DNA from 3 places in the Actinomadura sp. NPDC048032 genome. Region 2 is predicted to be linked to each of the others. Evidence: riboswitches for the same ligand, from Rfam matches in the RefSeq annotation. Region 2 holds a riboswitch; each other region holds the start of a gene.

Region 1 (5,802 bases), on a different contig from region 2:
TCCTTCTTGGCCGGCGCGGCCGGGAGCGTCGCGTCATGGAAGGCGCGCGCGGTGCCGGGGTCCAGGGACAGGTTGAACTGGTCCTCCCAGCGGAAGTCGAACCGCGCCTCCGACAGCGCGTCGTCCCACGCCTGCGCGCCCGGATGGCCCTTGGCGAGGTCGGCGGCGTGCGCGGCGATCTTGTATGCGATCACGCCGGCCTTGACGTCCTCGCGGTCCGGCAGCCCGAGATGCTCCTTCGGCGTGACGTAGCAGAGCATCGCGGTGCCGTGCCAGCCGATCATCGCGGCGCCGATCGCCGAGGTGATGTGGTCGTAGCCGGGAGCGATGTCGGTGGTCAGCGGGCCGAGGGTGTAGAACGGAGCGCCGTCGCACCACTCCTGCTGCAGGTCGACGTTCTCCTTGATCTTGTGCATCGGGACGTGCCCGGGGCCCTCGTTCATCACCTGGTTGCCGAACCGCGCCGCGATCCGCGTCAGCTCGCCCTGGGTGCGCAGCTCGGCGAACTGGGCCTCGTCGTTGGCGTCCGCGACGGAGCCCGGGCGCAGCCCGTCCCCCAGCGACCAGGTCACGTCGTAGGCGGCGAAGATCTCGCACAGCTCCTCGAAGCGGGTGTAGAGGAAGTTCTCCTCGTGGTGCGCCAGGCACCAGGCCGCCATGATCGATCCGCCCCGCGACACGATCCCCGTCTTGCGCCGCGCCGTCAGCGGCACGTAGGACAGCAGCACCCCGGCGTGGACGGTCATGTAGTCCACGCCCTGCTCCGCCTGCTCGATCACGGTGTCGCGGAAGACCTCGTAGGTGAGCTCCGCCGGGTCGCCGCCGACCTTCTCCACCGCCTGGTACAGCGGGACGGTCCCCACCGGCACGGGCGAGTTGCGCAGGATCCACTCGCGCGTGGTGTGGATGTCGCGGCCCGTCGACAGGTCCATGATCGTGTCGGCGCCCCAGCGGGTCGCCCACGTCATCTTCTCGACCTCGTCCTCGATCGAGGACGCGACGGCCGAGTTGCCGATGTTGGCGTTGACCTTGACGAGGAAGTTCCGCCCGATCACCATCGGCTCGATCTCGGGATGGTTGACGTTGGCGGGCAGCACCGCGCGCCCGGCGGCCAGCTCGTCCCGGACGAACTCCGGCGCCACGCCCTCGCGCAGCGCGGCGAACTCCATCTCCGGCGTGATCTCCCCGCGCCGCGCGTAGGCGCGCTGCGTCACCGCGCCGCCGGTGGCGCGCCGCGGCCGCCGCGGCAGGGCGCCCTCGCCGTCGGCCTGGGGGAGGCGCCCGCCCGCGCCCGGGGGGAGCGCGGAGGGCGACGAGCGGCGCCCGTCGTCCTCGGGGCGCGCCGCCCGCCCCTCGTACGGGGCGGTGTCGCCGCGCTCGGCGATCCAGGACTCCCGCAGAGGCGGCAGCCCCCTGCGCACGTCGGTCTCCTGCTCTGGATCGGTGTACGGCCCGGACGTGTCGTACAGGACGACGACGTCGCCGTTGGTCAGCGGCACCTCCCGCATCGGGACCCGGATCTCCGGGCGGGAGCCCTGGAGGTAGGTCTTGCGGGCAGCGGGAACCACAGGTTCGGTCATGACGACTCGATCTCTCCCTACGCCGGCATTACCCGGTCAGGTTCATGCGGTCAGCGGCCGTCCCAGCCGCTATCTCAGCCCGGTTCGCCGGGCCCCCGCGATCTGTCGCCACGACGTTAACCCGGGCGGCCCCGGTTGCCGCAACCGCCGCCCATGGGCTAGAACGCGCCCGCGCGGAGGTCGCGCGAGGGGATCGCGAGGGGCAGGGCCAGGACCAGGGTGCGGAGGGGGTCGGGGGCGGACGGCGACCGCTCCAGCTCCACCCGGGCCTCGGCGTCGCCGATGATGCGCAGCGTGGCCGAGCGGCGGCCGTCGACGCCGGTGACGACGCGGCCGCCGCCGGTGGCGCGGGTGGTGCCGAGGAGCATCCCGCCGGCGGTGTGGAAGGACGGCTCGGGCAGGCCGCGCACGAATCCGAGAGGACGGCCGTCCGCGTCGAGGACGCGCACGCGGTCGCGTCCCGGCAGCCGGGACGGGCCGCGGACCATCAGCAGCGCGGCGGCGTGGGGGTCGCGAAGCACGATGGTCCGCCTGCCGCGCCGGCCGCAGGCCACGGCGAGCACCGCGCCGCCGGCCCGGTCGCGGTACCGGCCCGCGCCGTCCACGACGATGCGGCGGGCCCCGGCCAGGGCACCCGCCGCGGGCGGCGGGACCTCCCGGCCCTCGTCGTCGACGACCCGCCAGGCGGCGCCGAGGCGGTCCGCGGTCGCCGTCCGGACGGCCGGGAGCCATCCGGACGGCAGCGACCCGCCCCTGAGCAGGGTCACCGCGTTCCCGTCGACCTCGGCGACGGCCTCGACGCCGGGCGCCCGCTCCGGGTCGAGCCAGAGCGTCCACACCGGGTCGTCGACGGGCCACCTGATCCCGACCGCCTCCACGGCTCCGGCCGGGACGGCCGCCTCCCGCCCACTGCGGCGGAGGGTCACCCCCTGCTCGCCGATGGTCACGATGAGGCGGGCCCGGTGGAGCCGGGCCGCCCAGATGAGGGCGGCCAGGGCGGCGAGCAGGCAGCCGCCGCCGCAGAGCAGCAGGGGCCGGCGGGCACTCTCCGGGTCGAGCGGTCCCGTGCCGGGGCGGGCCGCGAGCAGGAGGGCCGCGCCGGCCGCCGGCGCGGCGGTCAGGACGCGGAGCGGCCATCGGTAGGCCCGCGCGCCGAGCGTCATCCGGAGCCCGGGCGGGGGGACGGGAGGCGGGGGGACAGCAGGCGGGGGGACGGACAACTGTCGGCCCTTCGTGACGGGGTTTGCAGAACTATAGGGCGGGCCTCCGGCCGCGCAGGGGGCGCCGAAAGGACCGGTCGCGCGGGGGCGCGGGCCGCGGCGCGAAGATCGCGTGCGTGGGGGAGAATGGGCGCGTGCTGACGGTGCCCCGGGTCGAGGTGACGGTGAAGGACGCCCTGGCGGCGTCGGCGCTGGCGGGAGCCGCGGCCGCCGCCGCGGTGCTGTGGCCCGGCGTGCGGGGCCTGGACGCGCCCGGCGCGGTGCTCCTGGTGGCCGCGCACGTCCCGCTCGCGGTGATCCGGCGGTGGCCGGCCCCCGGCCTGCTGGCACTGGTGGTCCTGGTGCTGCCCTACCACCTGGCGCAGTACCAGCACCACGCGCTGGTGCCCGCCGAGGTGGTCGCGCTGTTCGCCTACGCGGTGCTCGGGCGCCGGGTGCGGATCGTCCTCGGCGTCGTCGGCTGCCTGCTCGCCGTCTGCGTGGTCGGCGCGGCGATGCGGGCGGGCGGCGGATCCCTGCGCGAGCAGATCGCCGTCATCGAGGCCGTGGTGTCGGTCGTCATCGCCGTCCAGGTGTGGCGGGTGCACCGGGCGCGGCTCGCGACGATCACCGAGCGGGCCGAGCGGGCCGAGCGCACCCGGGAGGAGGAGGCGCGCCGGCGGGTCGCCGAGGAGCGCCTGCGGATCGCCCGCGACCTGCACGACCTGCTCGCGCACAGCATCACCCTGATCGGCGTGCGGGCCGGCGCCGCGGCCCACCTGGTGCGCGGGGACCGGCCGCTCGACCGGGAGGAGCTGGCCGACGCGCTCGCCTCCATCGCCTCGACGTGCCGGGACGCGCGGATCGAGCTGCGCGGCACGCTCCAGGTCCTGCGCGGCACCGACGTCGGCGCCCCCGAGACGCTGCCGGGCCTCCACGCCCTCGCCGGCCTCGTCGACGCGGCGCGCGGCGGCGGGATCGACGTCGACCTGCGGGACGGGGACGTCGGGACGCCGCCCCCGGAGACGGGGGTCGCGGCGTACCGGATCGTCCAGGAGGCCCTGACCAACGTTGTCAAGCACGCCGCCGCGAGGCGCGCGACGGTGAGCCTGGAGCGCGACGGCGGGAGCCTCGTCGTCCGGGTCTCCGACGACGGCCGGGGGCCGTCCGGCGGCCCGCCCGAGGGGTTCGGGATCCTCGGGATGATCGAGCGGGCGCGCAGCGTGGGCGGGACGTTGGACGCGGGGCCGGGGGAGTCCGGCGGGTTCGTCGTCACCGCCGTCCTCCCGCTGGAGAACGCCGCCGCGCCCCACCGGGCGTGACGCGCGCCCCCGGGAGGCGCCGGCGGCGCCCGCCCGCCGGAACCCTCCCGACTTCCGACGCCGACACCGCCGGGGGGCTTTCCACCCCTTACGGATAGGGTCAGGATCAAGGGGACCAGGGGAGGCGACACGTCGGTGAGCACTTTGCAGGAGGCCCCACAGGACCGGATCTTCACGGTGCCCAACATCCTGAGCCTCGCCCGGCTCCTGGGCGTCCCGCTGTTCCTGTGGCTCGTCCTGGTCGAGGCGGACTGGTGGGCGCTCGGCCTGCTGGTGTTCGCGGGGCTGTCGGACTGGCTGGACGGGAAGCTGGCTCGGGCGTTCAACCAGACGAGCAAGCTCGGCATGGTCCTCGACCCGGCCGCCGACCGCCTCTACATCCTGGCCACGCTCGTCGGGCTCACCATCCGCGACATCATCCCGCTGTGGCTGGTGCTCGCGCTCGTCGCCCGCGAGGTGTCGATCCTGCCGATCGCGCCGATCGTGCGGCGGCTCGGGTACGGCGGCACGCTGCCCGTGCACTTCATCGGCAAGGCGGCGACGATGTGCCTGCTGTACTCCTTCCCGCTGCTGCTGCTCGGCGACCACGGCGGCGCCGCGGGCACCGCGGCGCGGGTCGTCGGATGGGCCTTCGCCGTCTGGGGGACGGCCCTGTACTGGTGGGCGGCGGTCCTCTACTGGGAGCAGACGCGGCGGCTGGTGCTGGCCGGCCGCGGCGCCCCGCCCCCGTCCTCCGGGCCGGGCGGCGAGCCCGGGGCGGGCGATCCGGGGGCCGCGGAGGGGCCGGGCGCGGAACCGCCGGCCGGCGGCCAGAAGGGAGCTGAGACCCCCCGATGAAGGCCGTCGTGATGGCGGGAGGCGAGGGGACGCGGCTGCGTCCGATGACCGCCAACCAGCCGAAGCCCCTGCTGCCGCTCGTCAACCGGCCGATCATGGAGCACGTGCTGCGGCTGCTGAAGAGGCACGGGTTCGGCGAGACCGTCGTCACCGTCCAGTTCCTGGCCGCGCTGATCCGCAACTACTTCGGCGACGGCGAGGAGCTCGGCATGTCGCTGAGCTACGCGACCGAGGAGGTCCCGCTCGGCACCGCCGGCAGCGTGAAGAACGCGGAGGAGGCGCTGCGCGACGACCGCTTCCTGGTGATCTCCGGGGACGCCCTCACCGACATCGACCTGACCGACATGGTGCGGTTCCACGAGCGCAACGACGCGCTCGTCACCATCGGCCTCAAGCGCGTCCCGAACCCGCTGGAGTTCGGGATCATCATTGTGGACGACGCGGGGCGCGTGCAGCGGTTCCTGGAGAAGCCCACCTGGGGCCAGGTGTTCTCCGACACCGTCAACACCGGCATCTACGTGATGGAGCCGGAGGTCCTGGAGCACGTCGCGGAGGGCGAGCCGGTCGACTGGTCCGGGGACGTCTTCCCGAAGCTGCTCGCCGAGGGCGCCCGCCTGTTCGGGTACGTGGCCGACTGCTACTGGGAGGACGTCGGCACCCACGAGAGCTACCTGAAGGCGCAGGCGGACATGCTCTCCGGGCAGGTCGGCATCGAGCTGGACGGCTTCGAGATGTCGCCGGGCGTGTGGGTCGCCGAAGGCGCGGAGGTGGACGCCGAGGCCGTCCTCAAGGGGCCGCTCTACATCGGCGACTACGCGAAGGTCGAGGCGGGCGTCGAACTGCGCGAGTTCACCGTGCTCGGCA
Region 2 (5,802 bases):
CCTGCTCGGGCGCCAGGTAGCCGACCGTTCCGATGATCATGCCGGTCTTGGTCATCTTGCTGGCGGTCTCGGCCCGCGCGAGGCCGAAGTCGGCGACCTTGACCTGGCCGTCCTCGGTGATCAGCACGTTCTCGGGCTTGACGTCGCGGTGCACGAGCCCGGCCCGGTGCGCGGCGCCGAGCGCGGCCAGCACCGGCTGCATGATCTCCAGGGCGGCGCGGGGGCCGAGCCGCCCGAGGGAGTTCAGCGCGTCGCGCAGGGTGCGCCCGGCGACGTACTCCATCACCAGGAAGACGTGCTCGCCGTCGGTGCGCTGGTCGTAGACGGCGACGACGTTCGGGTGGGACAGCGCCGCGGCGGCCTTTGCCTCGCCGATGAAGCGGGCGACGAAGTCCTCGTCCGAGGCGAGTCCGGCGTGCATCACCTTGATCGCGATGACCCGGTCGAGCCTGAGGTCGCGCGCGAGGTAGACCGTGGCCATGCCGCCGCGCGCGATACGGGACTCAATGCGGTACCGCCCGTCGAGCACCCGCCCGACGAGTGGATCAGCAACCGTCGCGTCCATCGGTGCGAGTTTACGGGCGAATCCGCGTGGATCTCATCCGTCGCGAGTATGAGCATCGATGAGCCCGGAGGGTGACGCCCCCGGGGCGCCCGGTTCCGGTGTGACGGGCGGGACGCGGCGCCGCAGCGACCGCGTGCTGCGGGAGACGGCCACGCCGGCGAGGCACAGCAGGCCGCCGCCGAGGGTGACCGGGCCGGGGACCTCGTCGAGGAACAGCCACGACATCAGCACCACCAGGGCGGGCGCGGCGTAGGTGGTGGCGCCCATCTTCCCGGCGGTCGTGCGGGCGAGGGCGTATCCCCAGGTCGTGAAGGCGACCGCGGTCGGGAAGACGCCCAGGTAGACCATGTTGAGGGTGGCGCCCGCGGGGGCGTGCGCGGCCTGCGAGACGAGCTGCCCGGAGAACGGCAGGCAGGCGAGCGCGCCGATCGCGCAGGCGAACGTGGTGAACTGCAGCGCCGACGCGTGCCTCAGCGCGGGCTTCTGGGCGACGACGCCCGCCGCGTAGGTGACGGCGGCGGCCAGGCAGAGCAGCACCCCGCCGACGGACGCGCGGCCGTCGCCGGACATCGACAGCCCGACGACGGCGGCGCCGGTGAACGACACGGCCATGCCGAGCAGCAGCCGGGACGACAGGCCCTCCTTCAGCAGCCAGCCGCCGAGGAGCGCGATGAGGATCGGCCCGATGTTGACGACGAGGGCGGCGGTGCCGGCGTCCACCAGCTGCTCGCCCCAGTTCAGGACGACCATGTAGGCGCCGAACCACAGGAGGCCGGCGGTGACGATGCCGGGCCAGGCGGCCTTGGGCGGCAGGCCCTCGCGCCGGACGAGCCAGATCACTCCCAGTACGACCGTCCCGGACAGGAGGCGGCCGAGGGCGAGGGCGCCGGGGCTGTACTCGTCGCCCGCGCTGCGGATGGCGACGAAGGCCGAGGCCCAGAAGACCACCGTGACCGTCGCCGCCGCCACCGCGAGCTTGTTCGCGCGCGCACCGCTGTTCTGCTGCATGTCACGCACCTTAGGGAGGGGACGCTTCCATCGACACCGAAGCGATGTGTGCGGTTGCGCCCCGGTGTGTCCAGTCTGGTGGCGCGCGAATGTGCAGGTCCAGCGAATATTTCTACATGTGTGGCTTTAGCTCCGCTACGAAGTCGCGAGCCCGTCGAACGGGGAGGACGCCTGGGCGTAGCGGCGCTTGGGGATGCGCCCGGCGAGCCGCGCGAGCCGCCCGCCCTCGACCGCGTGCCGCATCGCGGCGGCCATCCGCGCCGGGGACTGCGCACGGGTGACGGCCGTCGCGAGGAGCACGGCGTCGCAGCCGAGCTCCATGGCCAGGGCCGCGTCCGACGCCGTGCCGAGCCCCGCGTCCAGGATCACCGGGACGGTCGCGCGCTCCACGATCAGCTCGATGTTGTGCGGGTTGCGGATGCCGAGCCCCGACCCGATCGGCGAGCCGAGCGGCATCACGGCCGCGCAGCCGATCTGCTCCAGACGGTGCGCGAGGACCGGGTCGTCGCTGGTGTAGGGCAGGACGACGAAGCCGTCGTCGACGAGCTGCTCGGCGGCCTCGACCAGCTCGATCGGGTCGGGCAGCAGCGTGCGCTCGTCGGCGATCACCTCCAGCTTGACCCAGTTCGTCCCGAGCGCCTCCCGGGCGAGCTTGGCCGTCAGGACGGCCTCGCCCGCGGTGAAGCAGCCCGCGGTGTTCGGCAGCACCCGGATGCCGCACTCGGTCAGCACGTCCAGCACCGAGCCGCGCGCGGACGGGTCCACCCTGCGCATCGCGACCGTGGTGAGCTCCGTCCCGGACGCGGTCAGCGCCTCGCGCAGCACCGCCATGCTCGGCGCCCCGCCCGTCCCCATGATCAGCCGCGAGCCCAGCTCCTCGCCCGCGATGACCAGCCCGTCGGTGTCGTTCATCCTCATCCTCCCTGGACGGCGGTCAGCACTTCGACGCGGTCGGCGTCCCGCAGGGGCGTGGCCGCCCACTCCGCGCGCCGGACGACCTCGTCGTTCAGCGCCGCGGCCACGCCCGTCGCGGCCGCGGTGACGGACGCGACGACCTCGGCCACGCTCGCGCCGTCGGGCAGCTCGCGCGGCTCACCGTTGACGATCACCTTCATGCGCTCACCTCGGGGGAGAAGCGGTCGGGGGCGAACGGCCCGGCGACCTCGGGGACGGGCCCGTCCAGCAGCATCGCGGACAGGATGTCGGCGCTCACGGGCGTGAGCAGGATGCCGTTGCGGAAGTGCCCGGTGCCCACCAGCAGGCCGGGCAGCGCGGTCGGCCCCATCACGGGCGCGTTGTCGGGCGAGCCGGGCCGCAGCCCGGCGGTGACCTCCGCGAACTCCAGCTCGGTGATGCCGGGGAGCAGCTCGCGGGCGTCGCGCAGCAGCTCCCACAGCCCGCCGGCGGTGACCCGCGTGTCGAAGCCCAGCTCCTCCTGCGTGGCGCCGACGACGATCTCTCCGTCGGCGCGCGGCACCAGGTAGACCGACGATCCCCGGACGAGGCCGCGGGTCGGCCGCCGCAGGAACGGCGCGCGGGTGCGCAGCCGGAGCACCTGGCCCTTGACCGGGCGGACGGGTGGAACGGTCCCGGGAGGCAGGCCGCCGAGGTCGCCCGACCACGGCCCGGCGGCCAGCAGCACCCGGTCCGCGGGGATCACGGTGCCGTCGTCCAGCCCCACGCCGGCGGCGGCGTCGTTCTCGACGACGACCCGTTCGGCCCGCCGCCGGACGAGCCGGACGCCCAGCCGCTCGCACGCCGCCAGCAGCGCCGGGGCGAGCCTGCGGGGGTCGACCGAGCCGTCCTCGGGGGCGAGCAGGCCGCCGCGCACGCCGGGCGCGAGCATCGGCTCCAGCCGCCGGCACTCGCGGCCGGTGAGCGCCTCGGCGGGGATGCCCAGGCTCTCCTGGAACCGGCGCAGGTCGTCCAGGTGCCGCAGGTCGTCGGAGTCGAACGCGACCTCGACGATCCCGTCGGTGCGGTAGCCGGTCTCCAGGCCGGTCAGCTCCTCCAGCTCGGCGGCGAACGCGCCGTACCGGTCGCGGGAGGCGAGGCCGAGCCGCAGCAGCGGCTCCTCGCCGTAGCTCAGCTCGCTGACCGGGGTGAGCATGCCCGCCGCCACGGAGGAGGCCCCGGAGGCGGGCGCGGGGTCGACGAGGGTGACGGCGGCGCCGCCGGCGGCGGTGCGCCAGGCGGTGGCGAGGCCGATCACCCCGGCGCCGATGATGACGATCTGCATGCTCGCTCCCTTCGCCGGCATGATCCGGATCAGGTCGTGGCGGTCGGCGGCCCGTTCAGCCGCCCTCTCAGCCCGGTCGCACCGGACTCCCGCGCTCTGTGCTGTTCTGCTGTGCCGTTCCGCTGCCCCCACCTTACGACCTCGGCGAACCGGGCAACTGCCTGGACACCTGTCCATCCGCGGAACGCCGCCCGTTAGGGTGACCTTCATGGAGAGGGTCATCGTCGTGGGTGGCGGGCTGGCCGGCGTGCGCGCCGTGGAGGCCCTGCGGAGCAAGGGGTACGAGGGCGCGCTGACCCTCGTGTCGGCGGAGCGGCACCGGCCCTACGACCGGCCGCCGCTGTCGAAGGCCGTCCTCGCGGGCGAGTCCGACGACACGACCGTCGACGCCGACTGGGACGCGCTGCGCTGCGAGCTGCTGCTCGGCGAGCGCGCCACCGGCCTGCGGCTGGACGGGCCCGGACGCGGCGGAACGGTGGCGTCCACGGCGGGCGACCTGCCCTTCGACGGGCTGGTGATCGCGACCGGCGCCGCCCCGATCACGCTGCCCGGGGAGGGGCGGCAGCACGTGCTGCGCACCATCGACGAGGCCCGCGACCTGCGCGCCCGGCTCACCGCCGGCGCCCGGATCGTGATCGTCGGCGCGGGCTGGATCGGCGCCGAGGTCGCCACCGCCGCGGCCCGCCGGGGCTGCGCGGTCACCGTCGTGGAGGCGGCCGACACCCCGCTGGCGGGCGCGATCGGGCCCGAGGTCGGCGCGCTCACCGCCCCCTGGTACGCCGAGGCCGGCGTCGAGCTGCGGACCGGGGTGAAGGTCGCGGAGGTGCGCGACGGCGGCCTCGTCCTCGCCGGGGGCGGCCGCGTCGACGCCGACGAGGTGGTCGTCGGCGTCGGGGTCCGGCCCGTCCTGTCGTGGCTGGAGGGCTCCGGGCTGCTGCTGGAGCGCGGGGTCGTCACCGACGGCTCCTTCCGGACCTACATGGGAGAGGAGACCCCGGGCGCGCTGCGGCGCGACGTCGTGGCGGTCGGCGACTGCGCCGCCTGGTGGTCGCACCGCTACGGGCGCAGGCTGCTCGTCGAGCACTGGGACGCCGCGCTGAACGCCCCCGAGGTCGCCGCCGCGGCCCTGCTCGGGCAGGACGCCGTGTACGACGCCGCCCCGTACTTCTGGTCGGAGCAGTTCGGGCGCATGGTCCAGTACGCGGGCGACCACTCCGCGTCCGAGCGGCTCGTGCGCAGGGGCGACCCGTCCGATCCCAGGTGGGCGGTGGCATGGCTGACCGGAGACCGCCTCGACGCGATCCTCACCGTCGGCCGGCCCCGCGACCTGGTACAGGCGAGGCGCGTGATCGCCGCGGGGACGCCGGTGGATCCGGAGGCGATCGCCGACCCGGACGTCCCCGTGCGGCAGGCTGTTCGCGCAGAGCGATCAGAGGGGACGTAACGGCTGCGCAGCGGGTTTGAGTCTTCCGAAGGCGTGGTAGCAAGGGGGCGTGACGCAGATGCACGCAACCGTTGACAGCGCACTGGACCCCCGCACCGACGCCCTGGTCGGCGAGTGGCTCACCCTCCGGGAGACCGCCGACAGGCTCGGGATCAAGCCCAACCGGATCAAGCAGCTCATCCACGAGCACCGCATCCTCGCGGTGCGCCGGGGCGGGGAGCCGATGGTGCCCGCGGCCTTCATCAAGGACGGCCAGGTCATCAAGGGACTGCCCGGCACGCTGACGCTCCTGTCGGACGCCGGCTTCGACGACGCCGAGACCATCCGGTGGCTGTTCACGGCCGACGACACGCTGCCGGGAACGCCCGTGGACGCGCTCACCGAGAACCGGGGGACCGAGGTCCGCCGCCGCGCCCAGGCGCTCGCCTTCTAGGCCGCCGCCGGCGGCGTGAGACGCACGTGACACGATCGCGGGGTCGCGCGCGGCGGGCGACCGCGCGCGCGATTTCGTGATCATCTGTGGAAAGGACGTTCCCCGGCCGTGTC
Region 3 (5,802 bases), on a different contig from region 2:
CGCCGGAGCTGGGCGCCTCGGCGAAGAACGTGATCCCGGGGCCGGGCTCGGTCTCGCCGTCGCCGGGCTCCCCGTCCGGGTGGACGTGGAGGTAGGCCAGGTCGCCCTGCCGCAGCGCGACGAGGTGCCCGTAGGCCTCAAGGTAGGGCTCCAGGTCGGTGACCGGCCTGCCGTCCTTGCTCACGCTCAGGGTCAGCTCGGTCGACTTCCCGGGAGTGAGGCCCCCGGTGAGCCGCACCTCGTAGCCGTCCACCTTCGCGACCTGCTCGGGCCCGGGCAGCGGCGCGGGCTTCAGGTCGCCGGGGACGAACACGTCCGTGCCGAGCGTGAGCTGCCGCTTCGCGCCGTCCGGCTGGATGTCGGTGAAGAACCGGTACACGCCGGGCTTGGCCAGCGTGATCGGGACGGTCCAGACGCCGCCCCCGGCCTCGGTCGGGTGCACGTGCTGGAAGCCGGACAGGTCGCGCCGCGCCACGATCAGGTGCAGGCGCTTGCCGTGCAGCGGCTTGAACCCGGTGACGGGCCTGCCGTCCGGCCCGTTGATCGTGAACCGGAAGTCCGTCTTCTCCCCGGCGGTGAGGACGGTCCGCTGCGGGGCCAGCGTGAAGCCGTCCTCCGACACCTGGAGGCCGCCCGGCGCGTGGGACGCCGCGGTCTCGTGCCCACCGCCGCCGTGCCCTCCGCTGCCGTGCCCGCCTTCGCCGTTCTCGTGGGACGCCATCTTCGCCGTTCCTCCGACGGGGCCGACGATCTTGCCGACGCTCGCGGCGCCTCCGAAGACGACCGCCAGGCCCACCGCGTAGGCCCCCAGCCTGGTCGCGCTGTTCATTGCCGTTTCACTCCGCTCGGTGTTGCGAGGGACGCACCCCGCCGCGGGGGCGAGGCGCGGTCCGCTCAGGAGGTCAGCTGGTATCCGGCCTCCTCGACGGCGTCCTTGACCCGGGCGTCGTCGAGGGGGGTCTCGCTCGTGACGGTGACCCTGCCGGTCTGGAGGTCGACGTCCACGCCGGTCACACCGGCGATCTGCTCGACCTCCTCGGTCACCGAGCTCACGCAGTGGCCGCAGGTCATTCCGCTGACGGTGTAGGTGGCGGTGCTCATCGTCTTCTCCCTCGATGTTTTACCCCTGGGGGGTATCTCGTGGGCCTCATGCTGCCATAACCGGACACCCGTGACAACCCCTGGGGGGTATCGGTGATTCCGAGATCCGGGTCACACCGCCCCCAGAGTTTTCCACAGGCGTCCACAGGGCTGTGGACGGACGTTCCGGCAGCGTGCCTCGTCGCGGATACTGAACCCATGCCTGAGCTACCTGAGGTGGAGGCGCTGGCGGGGTTCCTGCGGGAGCGCGCGGTCGGCCATGCCGTCGCCCGCGTCGATGTTCTCGCCATCTCCGCGCTGAAGACCTACGACCCGCCGGTGACCGCGCTCGGCGGGCTGACCGTCACCGGCGCGACCCGGCACGGCAAGTTCCTCGACCTCGACGTCGACGGGCTGCACCTCGTCGTCCACCTCGCCCGCGCCGGCTGGCTGCGCTGGCGCGACGAGATCCCGGCCAGGCCCGTCCGGCCCGGAGGCAAGAACCCGCTCGCCCTGCGCGTGCACCTGGACGACGGCTCGGGCTTCGACCTCACCGAGGCCGGCACCAAGAAGGGCCTCGCCGTCTACGTCGTCCGCGACCCCGACGACGTGCCCGGCGTGGCTTCACTCGGCCCCGACCCCCTGGACGAGTCGTTCACCACCGCCGCCCTGGCGGGGATCGTCAACGGCAAGCGCAGCCAGATCAAGGGGCTGCTGCGCGACCAGAAGGTGATCGCCGGTATCGGCAACGCCTACTCCGACGAGGTGCTGCACGTCGCCAGGATGTCCCCCTTCAAGATCGCGTCCTCGCTGACCGAGGAGGACGTCGCCGTCCTGCACGAGGCGATCGTCACCACGCTGCGGGACGCGGTGGAGCGCTCGCGCGGCCTCGAAGCCCAGGACCTCAAGGGCGAGAAGAAGACCGGTCTGCGGGTGCACGGGCGCGCGGGCGAGAAATGCCCGGTGTGCGGGGACACAGTGCGCGAGGTGTCGTTCGCCGACTCGGCGCTCCAGTACTGCCCCACCTGCCAGACGGGCGGCAAGCCGCTCGCCGACCGCCGCATGTCCCGCCTCCTCAAGTAGCGGGCCCCGGGCGCCGTGAGACGGGCCAGGCCCCGGCGGGTGCCGGGGCCTGGCGACGGGAGTCGGGGACGGAGCCGGAACGGGGATGGCTCGTCCGGACGGGACGAAGGATCGGGGACGGGATCAGCGGACCTTCGGGACGTTCCCGAAGACCGGGCCGATCTGGCTCCAGCGGTGCAGCTGGCAGCCGTCGTCGCGGGTGAACGTGGTGTCGATCCGCTTGCCCTGCCAGGTGCCCTCGACCGTGGCGATCTCCGGACCGCCGTAGATCTTGGTGCACATCTGGTCCTTGGGGACGGGCGCGAAGGGATCCTTGACCTTGGTGAGCGCCGCGCAGGCGCCGGCCGCCTCGGGATGGTCCCCGCCCGGCGGGGCGCAGGACAGCCTCCAGGTCTTGGCGGGCGCCTCCTTGGAGGCCTTCACCCGCACGGTGAGCGTGTCCGCCGGTGAGCCGGACGGCTGCACGGACGTCGTGCCCGAAGGCGCTCCGGCGGAGTTTCCGTTTGCCTGTTCGTCGCCGCAGGCGGCCGTGGACAGGAGCAAGGCCAGCCCGGGCGCTGCGAAAACGAGCGTCCGATACCGCATGCGTGATTCGACGCAGGGGGGCTTCGCACGGTTCCATGGGGGGTGTGATGAATTTCGGGGAAGACGTGCCGGCCGTGGTCGCCGCGGATGTTCCGCAGGACGGCTACCTGCTGGACGTCCGGGAGCAGGACGAGTGGGACGCGGGCCACGCGCCCGCGGCGGTCCATATCCCCATGCGCCATCTCGGCGACCGCGCCGGCGAGATCCCCCGCGACCGGGAGGTCTACGTGATCTGCCGGTCCGGGGCGCGGTCCGCCCAGGTCACGTCCGCGCTCAATCAGGCGGGGTGGCTGGCGAGGAACGTCGGCGACGGCATGCACGGGTGGGCCGAGGCGGGCCGGCCGATGGAGGGCGCGGGGGATGGTCCGCCGTACGTCGCGTGAGCGTCGATGACACCGCGTGAGCGTCGATGGTGCTGCGTGAGCGTCGATGTCGCTGCATGAGCTCGATGACTCTGGGGGATCTGAAAACTTTCGCGTGATCTGACCCGGTTGCCCTCTTCTGGGGCGTGACGGGCGGTTGTACGATCGGGCCTGACCGATGACCGCGGGAGCTCGGGCCACAGCCGGGCTGAGAGGGCGGCCTCCAAGGCGTCGCCGACCGCATGAACCTGTCCGGGTAATGCCGGCGTAGGGAGTGTGTGTCCCGTGACGTCCGACGTCGAAAAGCGCCCTCAGGGCGAGCGCGCCCCCGACGAGGTCCCCTTCACCCTCGACGAGCCGGCCCCCAAGGTCCTCGGCTTCTGGGACCAGAGCGCCTTCTGGGGGAACCTCGGGGTCAGCCTCCTGGCCTTCTCCGGCGCCTACACCGTCCTCGCGCCGGACGCCGGCGGCCGCCCCACGATCTCGATCATGGCGGGCATCGTCGCGATGGCCGTCGGGACGGCCCTCGGCGGGCTGATGCTCGGCCTGGCCGCCGTGCCCGGCGCGCGGACCGGGCAGCCCGCGATGGTGCTGCTGCGCGGCCTGTTCGGCGCGAAGCTGTCGTACGCGCCGACCGTCCTCAACATCGCCCAGCTCGTCGGGTGGGGGACGTTCGAGCTGATCGTCATCGCCGACGCCGCCCGCGAGCTGTGGGACGGCGTCCCGCGCTGGGGCTACGTGGTCGCCGCGGGCGCGATCACCACCGTGCTGACGGTCTGGCCGCTCGGCTCGGTGCGGCTGCTGCGCCGCTACGTGACCGTCGCCGTGGCGATCGCGCTCGTGTACTTCTACGTCCAGCTCGTCCGGGAGCCGCTGCCCGACCTGACGCAGGGCTCGTGGGGCGGGTTCTGGCTCGGCGCGGACGCCGCGCTGGCGGTGTCGATCTCCTGGGTCCCGGTCGCCGCCGACTACACCCGGCACGCGCGCACCGAGCGCGGGGCCTTCGGCGCCGCGGCCGTCGGCTACTCCGTCACGCAGATCGTCGCCTACGTCCTCGGGCTGCTCGCGCTGGCGCTGGTGGCGGGCGACTCGAGCAGGATCTTCGACCCGTTCCTGGGCGTCTCGCTGGGCGTGGTGTTCTTCGCCGTGTTCGTGCTGCGGGAGGCCGACCAGTCGTTCGCCGACACCTACTCCACGGCGGTGTCGATCCAGAACCTGTTCCCCCGGGCCGACCGCCGGGTGCTGAGCGTCGCGCTCGGCGTCGGCATCACCGTGCTCGCGCTGGTCCTCGACATCGGCGACTACGCGGGCTTCCTGTCGCTGATCGGATCGGTGTTCGTGCCGATGCTCGGCGTCCTCGCCGCCGACTTCTTCCTCGGCCGCCGCCGGGCCGGCGGCTGGGACGTCTCGCGGACCGCGCCGTCCCGCTGGGGCATGATCGCGGCATGGGCGATCGGGTTCGTCGTCTACCAGCTCGTCAACCCGGGCACGGTCGCGCGGTGGACCGCTTTCTGGTCGGACGTGCGGGACGCGCTGCACTTCACGCCGCAGACGTGGATGAGCGCCTCGCTGCTGTCGTTCCTGGTGGCGGGGGTCGCGGCCCTGCTCATCGGTAGGCTTACCAGACGGTAAGGTTTGGGTCGAAAGCAAGTTTCGGCGCAAGTTGCCCGGCGCCATGCCGGAGTGCGGTGGCACGATGACAGACGTGTATCAGCACGTGCACGATCCGATCGCGCGGGCCGTCATCGAGAGCGCCGCCGACGCGATCGTAGCCGTGGACCAGCGGCACCGGGTCACCGTGTGGAACCCGGCGGCCGAGCGCATGTTCGGCTGGAGCGCCGAGGAGATGCTCGGCCGGGTCCCGCCGATCGTCCCCGACGAGCTGAAGGCCGAGCACAACGCCGTCCAGGAGCGGCTCCTCACCCGGCGCGGCGGCGAGGGCGAGACCGACGGCGGGCAGATCTCGATCGCCACCCGCCGCTTCCACCGCGAGGGCCGGCTCATCGACGTGCGCATCGACACGAGCCTGCTGAAGGATCCGAGGGGCACGCTGCTCGGCTGGGTCGGGGTGTACCACCCGGTCGAGGACGACGAGATCGTCCAGAACCGGATGACCGAGCGGGCCCGGCTGGTCCGGCGGCTGAACGACATCGTCGCCGACCTCGGCGCCGAGCTCGACCTGGCCGTCGTGCTCGACCGGATCACCGCCGCGCTCATCGAGCTGACCGGCGCCGACGCGGGCGGATTCGTCAAGATCGAGGGTGAGCGGCTGCGGCTGGTCAGCATGTCGGGGCTGCCGGAGCGGATGCGCGGCCGGTGCGCCGAGCTGCGACCGAGCCTGGTCGGGGAGCTGCTGCGGTCGGGCAAGACCGTCAAGCTCGCGACGGGCGAGCGGCGCCTCGGCGACCTGATCTGGTCGGAACTGCCCGGCCTGCACACGATCGCGCTCGGCCTGTCTTACCTGCAGAACCGGCCGTACGGCGCGCTCTACGCGCTGTTCTCCGGACGCAAGGTCGGGCACACCGAGCTCGAACTGCTGGAGCTGCTCGCCGGGCACGCCGGGGTCGCGGTCGGCAACGCCGTCGCCTACGCGGAGGTCGTCCGGCAGCGGGCCCACGAGCGCGCCGTCATCGACTCCAGCGCCGACGGCATCGCGGTGCTGGACCACGACCTCGTCGTCCGGCACTGGAAC

The links. Region 2 has a riboswitch for thiamine pyrophosphate ahead of thiO (glycine oxidase ThiO). Riboswitches for the same ligand answer to the same signal wherever they lie in the genome.
Region 1: it holds a riboswitch for thiamine pyrophosphate, as region 2 does, so the genes downstream of both, thiC (phosphomethylpyrimidine synthase ThiC) here and thiO (glycine oxidase ThiO) in region 2, are expected to answer to the same signal.
Region 3: it holds a riboswitch for thiamine pyrophosphate, as region 2 does, so the genes downstream of both, AB0C69_RS08770 (cytosine permease) here and thiO (glycine oxidase ThiO) in region 2, are expected to answer to the same signal.

Annotation. Positions count from the first base shown of each region.
Region 1 is NZ_JBEZJP010000353.1:3,086-8,887, reverse strand. It holds partial or broken gene thiC (phosphomethylpyrimidine synthase ThiC) at 1-1,580, opposite strand, end outside; TPP riboswitch at 1,576-1,689, opposite strand; gene AB0C69_RS32380 (hypothetical protein) at 1,739-2,743, opposite strand; gene AB0C69_RS32375 (sensor histidine kinase) at 2,935-4,101, shown strand; gene AB0C69_RS32370 (CDP-alcohol phosphatidyltransferase family protein) at 4,237-4,938, shown strand; gene AB0C69_RS32365 (mannose-1-phosphate guanyltransferase) at 4,935-5,802, shown strand, end outside.
Region 2 is NZ_JBEZJP010000321.1:1,476-7,277, reverse strand. It holds gene pknB (Stk1 family PASTA domain-containing Ser/Thr kinase) at 1-565, opposite strand, end outside; gene AB0C69_RS30865 (EamA family transporter) at 599-1,573, opposite strand; gene AB0C69_RS30860 (thiazole synthase) at 1,709-2,485, opposite strand; gene thiS (sulfur carrier protein ThiS) at 2,488-2,688, opposite strand; gene thiO (glycine oxidase ThiO) at 2,685-3,812, opposite strand; TPP riboswitch at 3,802-3,915, opposite strand; gene AB0C69_RS30845 (FAD-dependent oxidoreductase) at 4,021-5,256, shown strand; gene AB0C69_RS30840 (Rv2175c family DNA-binding protein) at 5,315-5,689, shown strand; gene thiE (thiamine phosphate synthase) at 5,798-5,802, shown strand, end outside.
Region 3 is NZ_JBEZJP010000042.1:2,438-8,239, forward strand. It holds gene AB0C69_RS08745 (hypothetical protein) at 1-829, opposite strand, end outside; gene AB0C69_RS08750 (heavy-metal-associated domain-containing protein) at 895-1,101, opposite strand; gene AB0C69_RS08755 (DNA-formamidopyrimidine glycosylase family protein) at 1,300-2,163, shown strand; gene AB0C69_RS08760 (SSI family serine proteinase inhibitor) at 2,287-2,592, opposite strand; gene AB0C69_RS08765 (rhodanese-like domain-containing protein) at 2,796-3,131, shown strand; TPP riboswitch at 3,285-3,402, shown strand; gene AB0C69_RS08770 (cytosine permease) at 3,396-4,742, shown strand; gene AB0C69_RS08775 (PAS domain-containing protein) at 4,807-5,802, shown strand, end outside.